One region of the Exiguobacterium sp. s64 genome, then DNA from elsewhere that is predicted to be linked to it. Evidence: predicted binding sites of a transcription regulator. Region 1 holds the regulator's gene; the other holds the start of a gene.

Region 1 (8,115 bases):
CCGGAGAAGCATATGACAAAGTCGCACGGACACTCAGTCTTCCTTACCCAGGTGGACCTGCCATCGACCGTCTCGCAGCCGACGGGGAAGATACGTATAAGTTCCCACGGGTCCGGCTCGAAGCCGGAAGTTTCGATTTCAGCTTTAGCGGACTCAAGTCGTCGGTCATCAATGCTGTCCATAACGCCGAACAACGCGGGGAGACGGTCATCCCTGAAAACTTGGCGGCCAGTTTCCAAGCGAGTGTCGTCGAAGTGCTCGTCGAGAAAGCGATTCGTGCCGTGAAAGAAAAAGGAGCGAAGCAATTGCTCGTCGCAGGTGGCGTCGCAGCCAACCGTGGACTCCGCGCTGCGCTCAAAGAAGCGACGGACCGCGAAGGTATCCGCCTCGTCATCCCACCACTTGATCTATGCGGAGACAACGCCGGTATGATTGGGGTTGCGGCACATCACGCATATGTGCGCGGAAAGCGCGATACACTGGCGATGAATGCGGTTCCTGGGTTATCCTTAGAAGAGAGCATGACAGTCTAGGGGGAAATATACAGATGATGAAACGCATAATCATTGGAGGTCTCGTCGTACTGCTCGTCGTCGCGACGTTTTTGCAAGTACGAGAGATTATCCGCGCTTATAATATCGCTTATCAAGAAGAAATCGTGCCGGAAGCGACACGCGTCCGGTCGCTCACGGGAGCGGAATCGCTCGAAGGCATCGGCCGGGTCACGGGGGAGAACACGCTCGTCGAGACGTTGTACGGCTATAAGAGCCTAGACGATCAAGACATCGAGAGCGTCATCGTCGTCGACCGCAACCTCGGCGTCCAACCGAAAGCGAGCGACGCGTATTACGAGATCGCCCCGGGCCGGGAAGCGACCGAAGCGGAAGCGGCCAAGTTCGAGGACATCGTCAACGAATTTGACGAAGAGCAACTGTTCGCACAAGTCATCTCGACGCATGAGGCGAAGTATGTGACGAACCGTGAGGAGACGCTCACGTTCTACAAAGTGTTCGTCCGCGACGTCGACACGAACGAGTACGTGTTCTTCATCACGGAAGACGGCCTCAAGCTCGACTTCCATACACGCGGATTCCAACCGCTGCGTTATTTCTAAACGTAAAACAGGGAAGCTGACCTCCACAATGGAGAGCGGCTTCCCTGTTTTTATACTTCTGGATGATGTTTCTTTTGTTTATACCACATATTCACCCGGCTCACGACGTAGACAATCAGTGCGAGCACCCACATGAGGAGCGTCGACTGATAGAAGTGTCCCCACACCGAGCCCGGGGCGTAAAAACTGTGCACGGTCACATCGACTGGCCAGACGACGAGGCGGATAAACAGGGTGCTCATAAGCAGGCCGCTCAACAAGCTGATGACAATCCCGCTCCACGTCTGGATGATGAAGCCGATGACGACCGGCAAGAAATAAAACAGGAACGACGGAACGACCGTCGGTTCCCCACGAATCAGTTCGGATACGTACTCCGTCCCGGTCGGAACGATGTAGGCGAGACCAGTCAGGAAGGCGTGCATCCACTCGATTCGCATCGCACGGAATCGCATCATGAATGGAGCTCCTCCCATTCTGCATACAGTGCCGTGATCGATTCTTTCGTCGCATCGGACTCGGTCGACAGTTCCTGTGCCCGAGCGAAGTCGTTGAAGACGTCCGGTTCACACAACAGTTGCTCGATCTCTTCGAGACGGGCCTCGTGTTGCTCAATCGTGAGCTCGATCTCCTCGATCCGTTGTTTCATCCGGCGCTCCTCGCGTTGCTGTTCCTTGTCGGCGCGCTGTTTCTTGACGATGACTTGTTTCGTCTCAACGCGTGCGAGTCGGGCCAGTTCTTCAAGTTCTTCTTTCTTCTCGACGTAATACGAGTAATCGCCGAGGTATTCGTCGATGCCGTTCGGTGTGATCTCTAAGACGCGCGTCGCGAGCCGGTCGATGAAGTAACGGTCGTGCGATACGAACAAGATTGTGCCCGGGTAGTCGACGAGGGCGTTCTCGAGAATCATCTTCGAGTCGAGGTCCAAGTGGTTCGTCGGCTCATCCAAGATGAGCAAGTTTGGTTGCTCGAGCTTCAGTTTCGCGAGCGTCAAGCGGGCCCGCTCTCCACCCGACAGTTCATGGACGCGCTTCATCACGTCGTCACCGCTGAACAAGAACTGACCAAGCAGGCTGCGGACTTCTTGTTCACGCATGAGCGGCCAGTCGTTCCAAATCTCGTCAATGACGCGGTTGGCATCCGACAAGTTCTGTTGCTCCTGGTCGTAGTAGCCGATCTCGACGCCGGTGCCGTAGCGGATGTCACCGGTAAGGGGCGGCTGTTGTTTCGTCAACACTTTCAGGAGCGTTGATTTGCCGACTCCGTTCGGGCCGACGAGGGCGACCGATTCGCCGCGCTGCAATTGGAAGCGGAGCTGTTGGGCGATCGGTTCTTCATAGCCGATGGCAAGATCGCTCGCACTCAATACGTCGTTCCCGCTTTGACGTTTGATTGAGAACGAGAGGACGGCACTGCGCTCATCACCGTCCGGCGCTTCCATCCGGTCGACTTTCTCGAGACGTTTGCGGACGCTCTGGGCCCGCTTCGTCGTCGTCGCCCGGGCGATGTTACGCTGGATGAAGTCCTGCATCTTGGCGATCTCTTCTTGTTGCGACTCGAACTGCTTCTTCTCTTGCTCGTAGATGGCGGCCTTTTGTTCGAGATACTTCGTATAGTTGCCGACGAAGCGACGGCTCCGATGGCGTGACAACTCATAAACGACCGAGACGACACGGTCGAGGAAGTAGCGGTCGTGGGAGACGATGAGGACGGCGCCTTTATAGCCACTCAAATACTTCTCGAGCCAGCCGAGCGTCTCGATGTCCAAGTGGTTCGTCGGCTCATCCAAGATGAGCAGGTCTGGACTTTGCAGGAGCATCTTCGCGAGGGCGAGACGTGTTCGTTGTCCACCGGAGAGCGTATCGATACGGCGCTCGAAGTCGTCCGGATAGAAGCGCATCCCGTGAAGCACAGAGCGGATCGTCGCCTCGTATTGATAGCCGCCGCGGTCTTTGAACGTATGTTGTTCTTCATCGTAAGACGACAGCAGGCGCTCATAGGCGGCCGGGTCGTTCAAGATGCGTTCAGAACCCATGTCTTGTTCCATACGGCGGAGCGTCTTCTCCTGTTCGATCAAATCGGTGAAGACGGTGAGCATCTCGTTCCACATCGTCTCGTTCGACTCTAACCCTGAATCTTGGGCGAGATAGCCGATCGTCACGTCTTTCGGTTTCATGATATCGCCTGAGTCATAGTTGTATTCCCCGGCGATGACTTTGAGCAATGTCGACTTGCCGGCGCCGTTCCGGCCGACGAGGGCGACGCGTTCGCCTTCTTGAATTTCGAGTTTGACGTTCTCTAAAATCGGCTCGACGCCGAATGATTTCGATAAGTTATTGACTTGCAGTAGGATCAAGTGAAAAAACCCCTTTCTCTCTATTTAGTATACTTTATTTCTTCCCCATTTCAGGTATATTCATTGAGTGGTCATGTGAATTCGTTTACAATCAAGGTGTATGAAATTAGATTCGTTTGAAACGCGTCGTAAAAAGGAGGCTCTTTCCGTTGAGTCAAAACGAACCAAAGATTCCGCAAGCGACAGCCAAACGGTTGCCACTATACTATCGGTTTATCCAAAGCCTACATTCATCAGGAAAACAGCGTGTCTCTTCTGCTGAACTGAGCGAGGCGGTCAAGGTCGATTCGGCCACGATCCGTCGCGATTTCTCGTACTTCGGTGCGCTCGGTAAAAAGGGATATGGCTATAACGTACAGTATCTGTTAGACTTTTTCCGTAAGACACTGAATCAGGACGAGATTACGAACGTCGCCTTGGTCGGGGTTGGTCATCTCGGGACAGCTTTCGTCAACTATAACTTCCTTAAAAACAATAACACACATATCGTCGTCGGGTTCGACGCAGACGAGACAAAAGTCGGCACGACGATGTCCGGTGTCCCGATTCATCACGTCGATGAGATGGAACAGATCATGAAACAGAACAAGATTGACGTCGCCATTCTCACGGTGCCGTCTGCCTATGCGCAACCGGTCGCGGACGACTTGGTCCGCTTCGGTATCAAAGGCATCTTGAACTTCACGCCGGCCCGTCTCACGGTGCCGGACACGGTCCGCGTCCATCACATCGACTTGTCGATCGAACTCCAGTCGCTCATTTACTTTATGCAACACTATCCATCTGCTGAGGGGGTCCATCAATAATGGAATTACTATCATCGTTGCTCGTCGTCGGTATTCCTGGGGGAGCGAGTATCTTCATTATCGCCATCGTCGCGCTTATCATCTTCGGGCCGAAGAAATTGCCTGAATTCGGACGCGCCGCCGGACAAACGCTCCGTGAGTTCAAAAATGCCACGAGTGGCATGATGAACGAGCATGACGAGAAAGACAAGAAAGAAATTGAGAAGAAAGAGCAGTAATCATGAATCATCAACCTGATCAAGAACGGGCACTGTCCGACCACTTGACAGAGCTGCGGAGACGACTGATGCTGTCGGCATTTGTCGTCTTTGCCTTCTTTTTGATTGCTTTGCCGAGTGTCAAATATGTGCTCGCCTATCTCCAGGCCGACCTCGTCGAACGAGGCCTTGAATTGAACGCCTTTGGGGTCGCGGACCCGCTTATGATTTACTTGAACTTGGCGCTCGTCATCGGGCTCGTCGCGGCTGGTCCGTTTCTACTGTATCAACTGTGGGCGTTTGTCGCACCTGGTCTGCATCCGAACGAGCGGAAAGCGACGCTCGCCTATATTCCGATCATCTTCATCTTGTTCTTGATCGGTCTCGCGTTCGCCTACTATTGGTTGTTCCCGCTCGTCCTCGATATCTCGACGGACCTCGGGCAAGACCTTGGTCTGACGCAAATCATCGGGGCGTCGAACTACTTCACGTTCTTGCTGCAACTGACCATCCCATTCGGACTGTTATTCCAGTTGCCGGTCGTGACGATGTTCTTGACGCGCATCGGTGTCGTGACGCCGTACTTCCTGTCATCGATTCGGAAGTACGCCTACTTCGCCTTGTTCGTCGTCGCGGCCTTTATCACGCCGCCGGATTTGACGTCGCACCTTATGGTGTCACTGCCGCTCTTCTTCTTGTATGAGATCAGCTTATCGATTTCACGTATCACGTACCGGGGCGTGCTCCGACGTGAGAAAGAGGCGATGGTGAAAGAACAGATGGATTTGATGAAACAAATGAATGAGAAGTGAACACCATGTCATACGACGTGGTGTTTTTTTGATTTTAGGGCTATTCAATTTTGAAAAAACAACTTAAAATTAGGAGGGTTAAATCAAAAAATGGATTATTTTTGAAAGTTATGCATTCATAAACAGAAATGAGGAGACTAATGAACAAGTGGTTATGGAGCATGCTCGTGGTGCTCGTCATGATGGTGGCACCGGGAGTCGAAGTTCGAGCAGAAGACTATGCCAAACCGGAAATCATTCCGGCAGGAGAAGTCGTAGGAGATAGTGGGTATGTGTGGCGTTCGGGAAATCCGGAGACGCTTGTTCACATTGAGACCGGTGAGGAATATACGTTACCGATTCGCGTGTCTGCTGCTTATAATATGTATGCTATCGGAGACGGCCGATTTATGTTAAAAGGATGGCCGGAGTGGGTGATGTGGGATATACGTACGAATGAAGCGACGACATTCCCAATCGAAGCAGGAAGTGAGAATCGACTCGTCTCAACGAATGTAACAACAGGAATGATGTTATGGGCTGATGACGAAAAGTATATTATCACATCGATGTCAGGTGATATTCTCGGATCGCTAACGAAAGGCAGCGATCAGGTATACAGTCTGCTCGATGACGGGAACGTCCTCGCATTCGCCGACGGTCAAGTGACGAAGCGGACGGTTACAGGAGAGGTGCTTGAGACAATCAGTTCCTATTCAGGACAGGTGAGGTGGGCCCGTCACATGAAAGAAGCGAATCAATGGTTCGTGATCAAAAGTGATGACTCGGAGCACATGTTTATTTTCGATTTGGCGACGAAACGATGGATTGAGAAAGATGCAGCAAACGTAAGTAATCTTACGTGGAAAGACGGCACCTACTACTTCATGACGCGAGAAATGTATACGACATTCTATGTCAGTTATAACGTCAGCACGAATGAGTGGAAAGAGGCACCGATTGATGACGCTGACATTCGACAACACGGTCCGTGGTACGTTTTTGGTATGAAGAAGACGGAAGTGTACACGCCGGAGTCTTTATGGAAAGCGCCATGGCAACTGAATGTCAATGTGCCGAAAACGACGAATCGCTATGAGGTAGGTCGTCCATATGACGTCAACGGAACGGCCACGCTCGTTGATGGTACGGCCTTACCGATTCCAGCGACTGAGCTGACGGCACGTTTAGCCTATCAAGACGACCTGTTCGTTTGGGAGCAAGGGAAACTGACGTTACAGACGAATGAGTCGTATGACATGATTTTTAAGTGGAACGATTTTGAGCGCCGGTTAGACTTATGGGCATCGAACTATGTGCCGCTCACGCTCGACCCGCCAACCGGTGTCTTAGGTCCGATTAGCGGGAAGACGGCACCGAACACGCCGGTGTTTGTCAGTGTGACGAAAAACTTGTATCAATCGAACTCATCGGATTCATTGTTGAACTATCAATCGGCGACGGTCCAATCGGATGAGTCGGGGCGTTACACGTGGCAACCGGCGCGGTGGTTCACACCTGGATCGCGTGTGACTGTGAAAATCGGTAGTGGGTCAGGTGTTTACGCCGATCCGATTGAACTTCAGACGGTCAAAGAAAGTGACGATACTTCATCAAATGGTATCTCGGTTCTGACGAAAACGGTCACTTCAGGTGTCACATTGAAAACGACGCCGAACGCCGCAGTGGATGTGTTGATTCGCAGTGGCAAATACTACGAAATTTCGAACGAGCAGGCAGATGAAGACGGACTCATTTCGATTAAAGAGTTCAATACGATGCCTGTAGACATCGGAACAAAAGTCTACTTTAAATTGAAAGAGGCACCCGCTTCAGCGTTCCGGCTCACAACCGTGGATACAAGAGTGGAACCGCCTGTCTTTACGTGGACTCGGACACCGTTGATGTACGACAAATCCATCAACGTCACATCGAGTACCGATCAAGCCTATCGCATCTATCGAAACGGTACGCATGTGGCGACAACCCGCACGATGCCGTACACGTTCGAGACGCCATTAAAAGAAGGGGAAGTCATCCTCGTCACACGCTCGAACGGCGATGCGACGTACGAACTCACGAAAACAGTTCGTGCGTTCACACCGACGCTCAGTGTGACGGATACGTTGATGACAAAGACACAAGCGACGCTCACGATCAAGAAGACGAGCACGGCGACGGTGCGCTTCTATGTAAATGACAAGCTCGTCTCGGCCAAACGCCTCTCGACGACACGTTACACCGTCCCCGCCAAACCGGGGGATCGTGTTCGCGTCAAAGCATCGGTCGGCTCGAAATCGCGTGACGTCTCGATCCAGTTGCCGAAGACATCGTTGTCGACGCTCTCGATTAACGATGAGAAGTCGCTCTGGGTCGGATATGTGATCCCGAATAGCACGGTGACGTTGAAAAAAGGGTCGACGGTGCTCGCCACAGCAAAAGCGAGCAGCACCGGACGGGTGACGCTCCGCTTCACCCGTCAACCGGTCAATACGACGCTCTCGTTGACGAGCCAAAACGGGACGTTCCGACATGTGCAGACGGTGAAGGTGACGACTGGACCGACACCGACGCTCATAACGACGATTCCATCAAGTGCATCGAAGACACTGAAGGCGACATCGAACGTCGCGTACGGCACATTGACGCTCACGCGGGGATCGACGGTCCTCGCGAAGAAGACGGTGACGGCCACGTCGACAACGCTCAGCTTCACCCCACAAAAGAAAGGAACGAAATTGACACTCCGTCTCGTGACGCCAAAAGGCCGAAGCGTGACGAAGACGATTTATGTTCGTTAACTGAGAAGCCATTCGCGATGATGCGGATGGCTTTTTTTAGAGATGGGGAA
Region 2 (8,115 bases), on a different contig from region 1:
GGCCTTCATGTTGTGCGTGAAGTTTTGGGCCGACTCGAACGAGACGACGATCACATTTTTGCCTTTATATTTCCCGAAGTAGTCCGGGTTCGGTGCCGCGTAATGTTGACGGGTATATTGCTCAACTTTCGCCAGTTCCGATCCATCGGCCATCGCTTTCTGGGCCGATGTCTTCGTTTGAAGCATCGCGTCATAGACGTGGAAGTTGAACGTCCCAATATTTTTGACCAACAGCTCCCGGTCGAACGAACGTGTCAATAGTTCAGGGCGTTCCGTTTCGGCGAGCGATAAGTTGAACAAGAAAACGACGACCGCTGTTGCGAACGTCACGAGCGCTCTCTGATGAGAGGCCGCCGTCGCCTTCGCATTGATGCGTCGTAAGATGAACGGCAAGGCGAGCACATCCCCGAGGATGATCAAGTCCTTCCATTCCAACAATGAGGTGAACGAGGTCGACAACGTCTCCATGTTCGAAGGTTGCAAGATGACCGGCATCGTCAAGTAGTCGGTGAACTCGCGGTAATAGACGGCGTCAGCGAACAAGATGAATGACGCCGCGGCATAGAGCATGTACAATACCCACTTCTGCTTATTTCCTTTAAAGAAGAAACTGAAAGCGAATAAGAAAAGTGTGGAGCTGATCGGGCTGATCAGCAAGATGAATGCCTGGGCGGTGTTTTCAATCGGGATATTGAAGAAAAATTGGTAAACTACGTACGTCTTCGTCCAAAGTAATAGCGTGAAAATCCAAAATAACCGATATTCTTGAAACGAAGCGCGGACCGTATCATTCAGTCGCATAGTAAGCTTCGAAAAGCTCTGAGATGACTTCATCTGACGGCCTCCTCCTCTGTTCAACGGGCGACGAGATCAAACGAACTCGCTCCCCCTATTTTTTTATAAGTTCAATTGGCTTGTTATCCATTTCACGTACGATAAAAGTCCGGTATCAAGTCCAAATCTTACCCCTTTTATAACAAAAAATCAACTCTGTCATTACAAATTTTACATTATCCCATACCCGTTCCATATGAAAAACACGCCTGCGTCAAGACGCAGACGTGCATGGACAATTATTAGACACGGGTTGGCAAGAAATGTTTGCGGGCGAGCCAAGCACACCCGATGACACCGGCGTCGTTCTCGAGTTCCGCAATTTTGAACGTGGTCGAGGCGTAGACGCGTTCGAGGGCGAACCGTTTGAACTGCTCATCGAGCGGTTCAAGGAGCGCTTCACGCGCTTTCGAAACCCCTCCTCCGATGACGATCATCTTTGGATTCAACGTGTTGGCGATATTTGAAATCGTTAGGCCGAGATATTCGGTCATCTCTTCGACGACTTCTGTGGCGACGGGATCGTTCGCCTTGAACGCTTCAAACACGTCACGTGCCGTCACTTCTTTCAACTCGTTCAACGACGTCGTCCGATTTTTTCGTTTTTGGAGCGCCAAGCGGGCGACACCTGTCGCCGAAGCGATCGTCTCGATGCAACCTTTGCGTCCGCAACCGCACATGACGGCTTTCGACTCGTCACGTTCAACAGTGATGTGACCAATCTCTCCAGCCATCCCTGCTGCCCCGTGGACGATGTTTCCATTCGTGATGACACCGCCACCGACGCCCGTGCCGAGTGTAATGGCAAGGAGTTCTGACGCGCCTTCACCGGCACCTTTCCACATCTCACCGAGTGCGGCGGCGTTCGCGTCGTTCTCTAGGACGGCCGGCAATCCCACGGCTTTCTCAAACTCGCTGACGAGTGCAAAGTATTTCCAACCGATGTTCGGCGAGTATTCGACGACACCCTCGGAGAAGTTGATGAATCCAGGTGCCCCGATTCCCGCACCGGCGAACTCCTCTTTCGCTTTGCCCGATTTTTCTAGATAAGCCTCGAATGAAGCAGCGATATCAGTCGGAATATGTACCCCGTTTTCTCGAATGTCCGTCGTGATCTCCCATTTGTCAGAAATGATCCCGTTCATATCTAAGACGGCCATTTTCACCGTCGTCCCACCAATGTCGATTCCTAATAACCACTTCATCTGTTCCACTCCTCATCTCGATTAAATCGCTTTCATCCCATAGTTTACACTATTAAACCCCTAGTGCAAACCTTTGCACTAGGGGTTTTTCTGTCAATCTATTGAATTTTTCAATTCATGCGTCAAAATGATCTTGGCCGTGTCATACTCTCGTTGTTCAATCATCCCGCCGGCATGCAACTCGTCGAGTTCCATCATCATGAGGCCAATCTCGGCATCGCGTTCGCCGATATAAATGATCGTCCCGAATGATTTCAAGAATTGTTGGACATCATAAAAATTTCTCATCGTCCGTCTCCCATCGTCGTGAGCACGTAATGATAGAGCAGTTCCCGTGTCGCCTCGAGCGATTTTGTATGCGTCCGCTCATAGCTATGGCTCGACTCGATGCCTGGTCCGAGGAGTGCATGGCGTACATCGTAGCCGGCACTGATTGCTGCCGAGGCGTCGGATCCATAATACGGATAAATATCGACTTTATGGGCGATACCGTGTTCCCGGCACAACGCGGTGAACTGACGGCGTAATCCAAGATCGTACGGACCTGATGAATCTTTCGCGCAGATTGAAACCGTATATTCGTCCGAGTGCTGGCCGTCCCCGAGCGCTCCCATATCGACGGCGATATATTCGGTCACCGCCTCCGGGATCCCGGCGTTGCCCCCGAACCCGACCTCTTCGTAGTTGGAGATCAAGTAATGGACCGGATGTGGCAAGTCGGCGCCGACGAGGTCTTTTGCCAAGTCGAGCAAAATGGCGACGGACGCCTTGTCGTCGAGGTGTCGAGATTTGATATAACCCGCGTTCGTCTGGCGAAAGCGTGGATCGAACGAGACAAAGTCCCCGACCTCGATGCCCAGGGCACGCACGTCTTCAGCCGAATGAACGTCAGCGTCCAGTCGTACCTCGATATTTGATGCCGTCCGTTCGGCACTGTTCGTGTCTTTATACACATGGACGCTTGATTGATGGATAAGAATCGTTCCTTCGACAGGTTCACCCGCCTCCGCATGGACCAAACAGTTCTCCCCTTCAATGGCGGTCCAGGCATAGCCGCCGACTTGTGTCAACCGTAGACGGCCACTCGGCAAAATCTCTTTCACCATCGCCCCGAGCGTGTCGACGTGAGCCGTCAACAGGCGCGCCCGATCCGATTTCCCGTCAAACGTCGCAAGGAGCGCTCCTTTATTCAAGCGTTTCGTGGCGACGCCGAGATTCGTGAGTTCTTGCTCCACGAAGCCGATCGCCTCATCCGTCATGCCGGACGGACTCGGAATTTCAACCAGTTGCTTCAACGTATTAATCATATCCTTACTCCTTTGTCATCGATTATAGCCGAACCAGAATAACGCTCCAGATGCCACGAGTACGATCACCGCAAACAACAGGCGGCGCTTCTTCGTATGCTCATCCGGCAAGCCGACCACTCCCGCCATCAGAAAACCCCCGACCAGCCCCCCCGCATGTGCGGAATGGTCCAAACTAGCGCCAAGGACGAAAGCGAGTCCTACGTTTAATCCTAACATAATAAACAGCGGCGGACCGAGCGTCTTCATAAATAAGGAACGGTCTCGGAGGCCAAAATAGAGGAGTGCCCCGACCAGCCCGAACAGCGCCCCCGATGCCCCGGCCGATATGGCTTCACTGAACGCGTAAGAGGCGACTGTGGCGATGACGCCGGCTAACAAATAAATGGTGACGAAGCGTGACGAACCGTACATCCGTTCAACAAGCGGACCGAGCGACCAAAGCGCGAACATATTGATCGCGAAATGGAACCAGCCGATATGGAGAAACATCGGTGTGACCAGGCGCCACCATTCCCCTTCGTCGATGAGCGGATTCACTTTCGCTCCGAAGCGGATGAGCGTATTCGGGTCGAGCGTCGACCCGATCGATTCGGCGAACCACATGACAAGAAACGTCACGAACATGAGTCCATAGACGAATTGTGGTTTCCCGAAGGAGAACCGTTGCTTTAGTTCGTTCTTCCGTTGTTGATCGAGCGCGACGGCCCGTGGTCGGTACGACTCTTCTGTTTGCCCACACGGTCTCATGCCGAGCTTCACTTTCGCCGCGATCGGGAACGTGAGGGACGATAGGCGCTCCTCATCGACAAGCGGATCGCCGTAAATGTGGACGTGTAACTTCTCACGACCGATGCGGGCCAATCGAAACGAGTTCATGACCGCCTCGACGTCCATGCCAACATGGTTCGCCCAGGCTTTGTCCGTCCGTATGTAGAGGTGATAGACGTCCCCCGCTTTCGTGTCGAACAATAAAAGTGCCCGCGACGGCTCTAAGATGCCCTCGATGCGCCCTCCCGATTCGACCGCACGATATACGTCTTCCCAAAAACAAGCTGGCTCTGACATCGATGGTCACCTCCTTCTATACTTTTATTTTAAAGGAAATTATAGCTGGCGACAAAAGAGAGCCTCTATGCAACGTGTCGAGAAGAGCAGATGACAAAAAAAACCGTAGCGGCGTTAGCCGGCTACGGTGATGAGCGAAGGATTGCTCGGTTTTACAAGACAGGTTGCATCGTTTTCAAGAGCACTTCTGCCGAATGATGCATCTTTTGTTTTTCTTCTTCTGATAACTCGATTTCCACGACTTGACGGACACCTTGACGGTTGATGATCGCTGGTACACCGATGTGGATGTCGTTCAAACCGTACTCACCGTCCAAGTGCGCACCGACCGTCAATAACGTGTTCTCGTTGCGAAGCACGGCTTTGACAAGACGAAGGAGACCAAGACCGATGGCGTAGTACGTCGCCCCTTTACGTTCGATGATATGGTAGGCTGCGTCACGAACGTTGACATAGATATCTTCTAGGTCTTCCCATGTGTACTCGTCATTCTCTTCAAGCAACTGTTCGACCGATTTTCCGTAAATACGGGCGTTGCTCCATGCCGCGAACTCTGTGTCGCCATGCTCGCCCATAATGTAAGCGTGGCAGTTACGTGGATCGACGTTGAAGTAATCACCGAGCATGTAGCGAAGACGTGACGTATCGAGTACCGTTCCTGAACCGAACACCCGATGCTTCGGTAATCCTGAATATTTCCAAGCCAAGTGGGTCATGATGTCGACCGGGTTCGAGGCGATGATGATGATGCCATCAAAACCAGATGCCATGATGTCCCCAATCATCGACTTCATGATTTTGGCGTTCTTTTCGACGAGGTCGAGACGTGTTTCACCTGGTTTTTGCGGTGCGCCGGCAGTGATGACGACGATATCTGCTGCACCACAGTCTGTGTAGTCTCCTGCCCAGACGCGCATCGGTGAAGAGGCAAACGAGACACCGTGATTCAAGTCCATTGCTTCCCCTTCAGCTTTCGATTTGTTGATATCGATGATCACAAGTTCCTCACAGAGACTAGCTGTCGTCAATTGGTAAGCAAAGCTGGCACCGACCGCTCCGGCCCCGACGAGCGCGACGCGTGTTACTTTAGCATGATTTAATGTTTCCATATTGATTCTCCACCCTTCGAACAATCTGTTTCATGTTTTTGTTTTGTCTGTTACATAAAGATTGTAACATCATTCACAAACACTCACTACAAGGGAAACCGTTTTCAGTTTGGCAATATTGTGACAATATTCACATTCATTTGAAACATCTTCACTGACTGTACTACCCTCATCGCAGCAAGAGGAAACTAATCGCCGCCGCCGAGGCGATCGCCAAAAAGTTGACGGCGTCATTGCCGAGAAAGCGCCAGCCTGAAACGTAAGTCGTCGGCTCGTGATGATGGACTTTCTTCTCGGTCAGCTTACCGCATACACGACAGCGAAACTTGCGTTGAACCGTCGCCCCAAGGAGAGTGTCGACAACGCTTCCGGTCAACCCGAGAGCAATCAACAAGCCGGCGAACCGTAAGCTGATATCGATAAATGGCAACGAAGCGACGATAATGACCGTGGCCCCCGCGACCGACATGAACGTCCCGAACGGAGACACCCCGCCACTCGTTCCCGGCTCCACTTCGCGGAACGTCAAAATGGAGCGCGGTTTTTGTTTGGCGAGCACCCCGAACTCGGAGCCCCATGTGTCGCTCGTCGCCGCCGCAATCGAAGCGATGTACGCGAATAACCAGGCATCGTTCGGTGTAAGCAACATACCGAGCGCCGTCGCCATCCCGATACCACCATTGGCGAGCACTTGAACGAAGTCACGAGGTCCCGATTTCTCAACGATCTCATCGACAGGCTCTTTGTCGCGGGAACGGTATTTCGAGGCGAGCGATGACGTCGAAAAGAAGACACCGAGCAAATAGAGCCCGAACCAACCGAATCCGTACCCAATGACTGTACCCGTCACGACCGTCAAGACAGCCCCAGAACGGGTCAGTGAGCGCAGACGATAGCCGGCGAAGGCTACCAGACAAGTTACGAGAAAGATGGCGAGCATAGAATCGTTTCCCTTTCCGTCACGATAAATTCGACAGGAATGTCGTGTGGCTCGACCGGGATGTCATCAAGCAGTTGGACGTCATAGGCCAACGAGATGGTGACACCTTCATACGTCGCTAAAAAACGGTCGTAATACCCCCCACCCCAACCAATCCGATACCCGGATCGGTCAAAGACACGTCCCGGCACGATACAGACGTCAATCGTCCGCGTCGTCGCGACCGTCGTCGGCTCTAAAATACCCATGACGCCCGGCTCAAGGTCTTCGAACGAATGAATTTCATGGAACGTAAGTCCCTGTTTTGTAACTTTCGGCACGAACACCGATTTTCCTGCCTGCCAAGCTAAGCGAATGAGTGGCAACGTATCAATCTCTAAATCGAGGGCGAGCGTGACGGCCACCGTATCCGCCTCTCGCCACGCCTTCAGTTCGGTCAATGTATGTATGATGACGCGGTCCCGGTCCGGTCGGTCGTCGAGTTCACGGATTTGACGATGTACATTTTGCCGGAGTAGTTTCTTTTCAATCACTTCAATTCCCCCTTGTTCAAAAAAAGGCCGCCACATGAGTGACGGCCAGTCTCATTATTTCACTTCGCGGTAAAGCGTGTGACGACGGAGACGTGGGTTGTATTTGCGCAATTCGAGGCGCTCTGGGTTGTTACGTTTGTTTTTCTTCGTGATGTACGTGCGATCGCCTGTTTCTGTGCAAGCTAGTGTGATTTTAACGCGCATTTCTTTCACTCCCATCTTACTGATGTTGTATCAAGTGCTTTTGCTTTACAGTCTAAGCATACTCAATTATCCTACCAAGTTTTATTTGAAAAAGCAAGGTTATTTCGTGTTCTTTTTCAAACGTTTCTGCCCGTATGGCGAAGCATCGAGCGGCAGGCAGGTTTTTACGTTATCGCCAATCGGATAGCGCATTCCGAGTTCCTCGGTCGACAGTTGTTCGCAAATAAAGACCGTATCGGCTTCAGCGAGGATGCTGCTCTCGATTCGATGGATTGCGTCGAACAGTCCGCCGTGTCCATGCGGATTGCGAGTCGTTTCAAATGACAACATAGTTGAGTATAACGGAACTTGTAGTGCTTTCGCAAGTGAACGTGCCGCTGTAATCGTCATCCAATCGAATTGATGAATCGCTTTGAAGGTGACTTTCGAGACAAGCTCATGTGCAAGTTTGACGTAGGCCACGTTTTGAGCCGCAACTTGGTTCATCACATGCTCCAAGAACGGGCTCGTCAGGCGAACGCGGTACACGTGAACACGGTTGTGGCGTTCATATTCCGGCAACCCTTCTTTGAACGGTGTCAAGACGTACACTGTCTCCCCGTCCGCTGCTCGTGCCTCGACCTCGTCGATGACGCGACGACCGAGGTCCCCGACGACGTTGCCTGTATATTCAGGCGTCAAGACGAGGATTGCCTCGTCCTCTTGGCCACGCTCCGTAGTCACATAATAGTCGTGTGGCGACAAGAACGTGTCGATGTCGATGTCCACATCGTCAAGGAACGGATACGCGCGATAATGTTCAGCGAGCAACTCGTCCGATAGCTTGTCTTGATAAAGTGCCGTCTCGAGCTCGGCGAACAATCGCGTATGCTCGCGGAACCGTTCTGCCGCATATTGGGCCGTAGTCTGCCCGTC

What was found. Region 1 encodes Rex, which represses fermentation and respiration genes when NADH is low (regulators of the CRP and FNR family bind a similar motif). Its sites were predicted from a motif close to TTGTGAAATATTTCACAA; they were not measured.
Region 2: a site for Rex is predicted at 5,642-5,659, ahead of KNP64_RS05070 (L-lactate dehydrogenase). Genes of this name have one in related genera too.

The regions. Positions count from the first base shown of each region.
Region 1 is NZ_JACSLH010000013.1:37,268-45,382, reverse strand. Features, by position in the region: gene tsaD (tRNA (adenosine(37)-N6)-threonylcarbamoyltransferase complex transferase subunit TsaD) at 1-533, shown strand, start outside; gene KNP64_RS13845 (hypothetical protein) at 548-1,114, shown strand; gene KNP64_RS13840 (hypothetical protein) at 1,165-1,572, opposite strand; gene abc-f (ribosomal protection-like ABC-F family protein) at 1,569-3,470, opposite strand; gene KNP64_RS13830 (redox-sensing transcriptional repressor Rex) at 3,620-4,276, shown strand; gene KNP64_RS13825 (twin-arginine translocase TatA/TatE family subunit) at 4,276-4,494, shown strand; gene tatC (twin-arginine translocase subunit TatC) at 4,497-5,285, shown strand; gene KNP64_RS13815 (hypothetical protein) at 5,426-8,065, shown strand.
Region 2 is NZ_JACSLH010000002.1:279,671-287,785, forward strand. Features, by position in the region: gene KNP64_RS05045 (LTA synthase family protein) at 1-834, opposite strand, end outside; gene KNP64_RS05050 (ROK family glucokinase) at 1,077-2,039, opposite strand; gene KNP64_RS05055 (YqgQ family protein) at 2,133-2,327, opposite strand; gene KNP64_RS05060 (M42 family metallopeptidase) at 2,324-3,346, opposite strand; gene KNP64_RS05065 (rhomboid family intramembrane serine protease) at 3,362-4,414, opposite strand; gene KNP64_RS05070 (L-lactate dehydrogenase) at 4,567-5,523, opposite strand; gene KNP64_RS05075 (DUF92 domain-containing protein) at 5,693-6,463, opposite strand; gene KNP64_RS05080 (5-formyltetrahydrofolate cyclo-ligase) at 6,442-6,996, opposite strand; gene rpmG (50S ribosomal protein L33) at 7,051-7,215, opposite strand; gene KNP64_RS05090 (1,4-alpha-glucan branching protein domain-containing protein) at 7,300-8,115, opposite strand, start outside.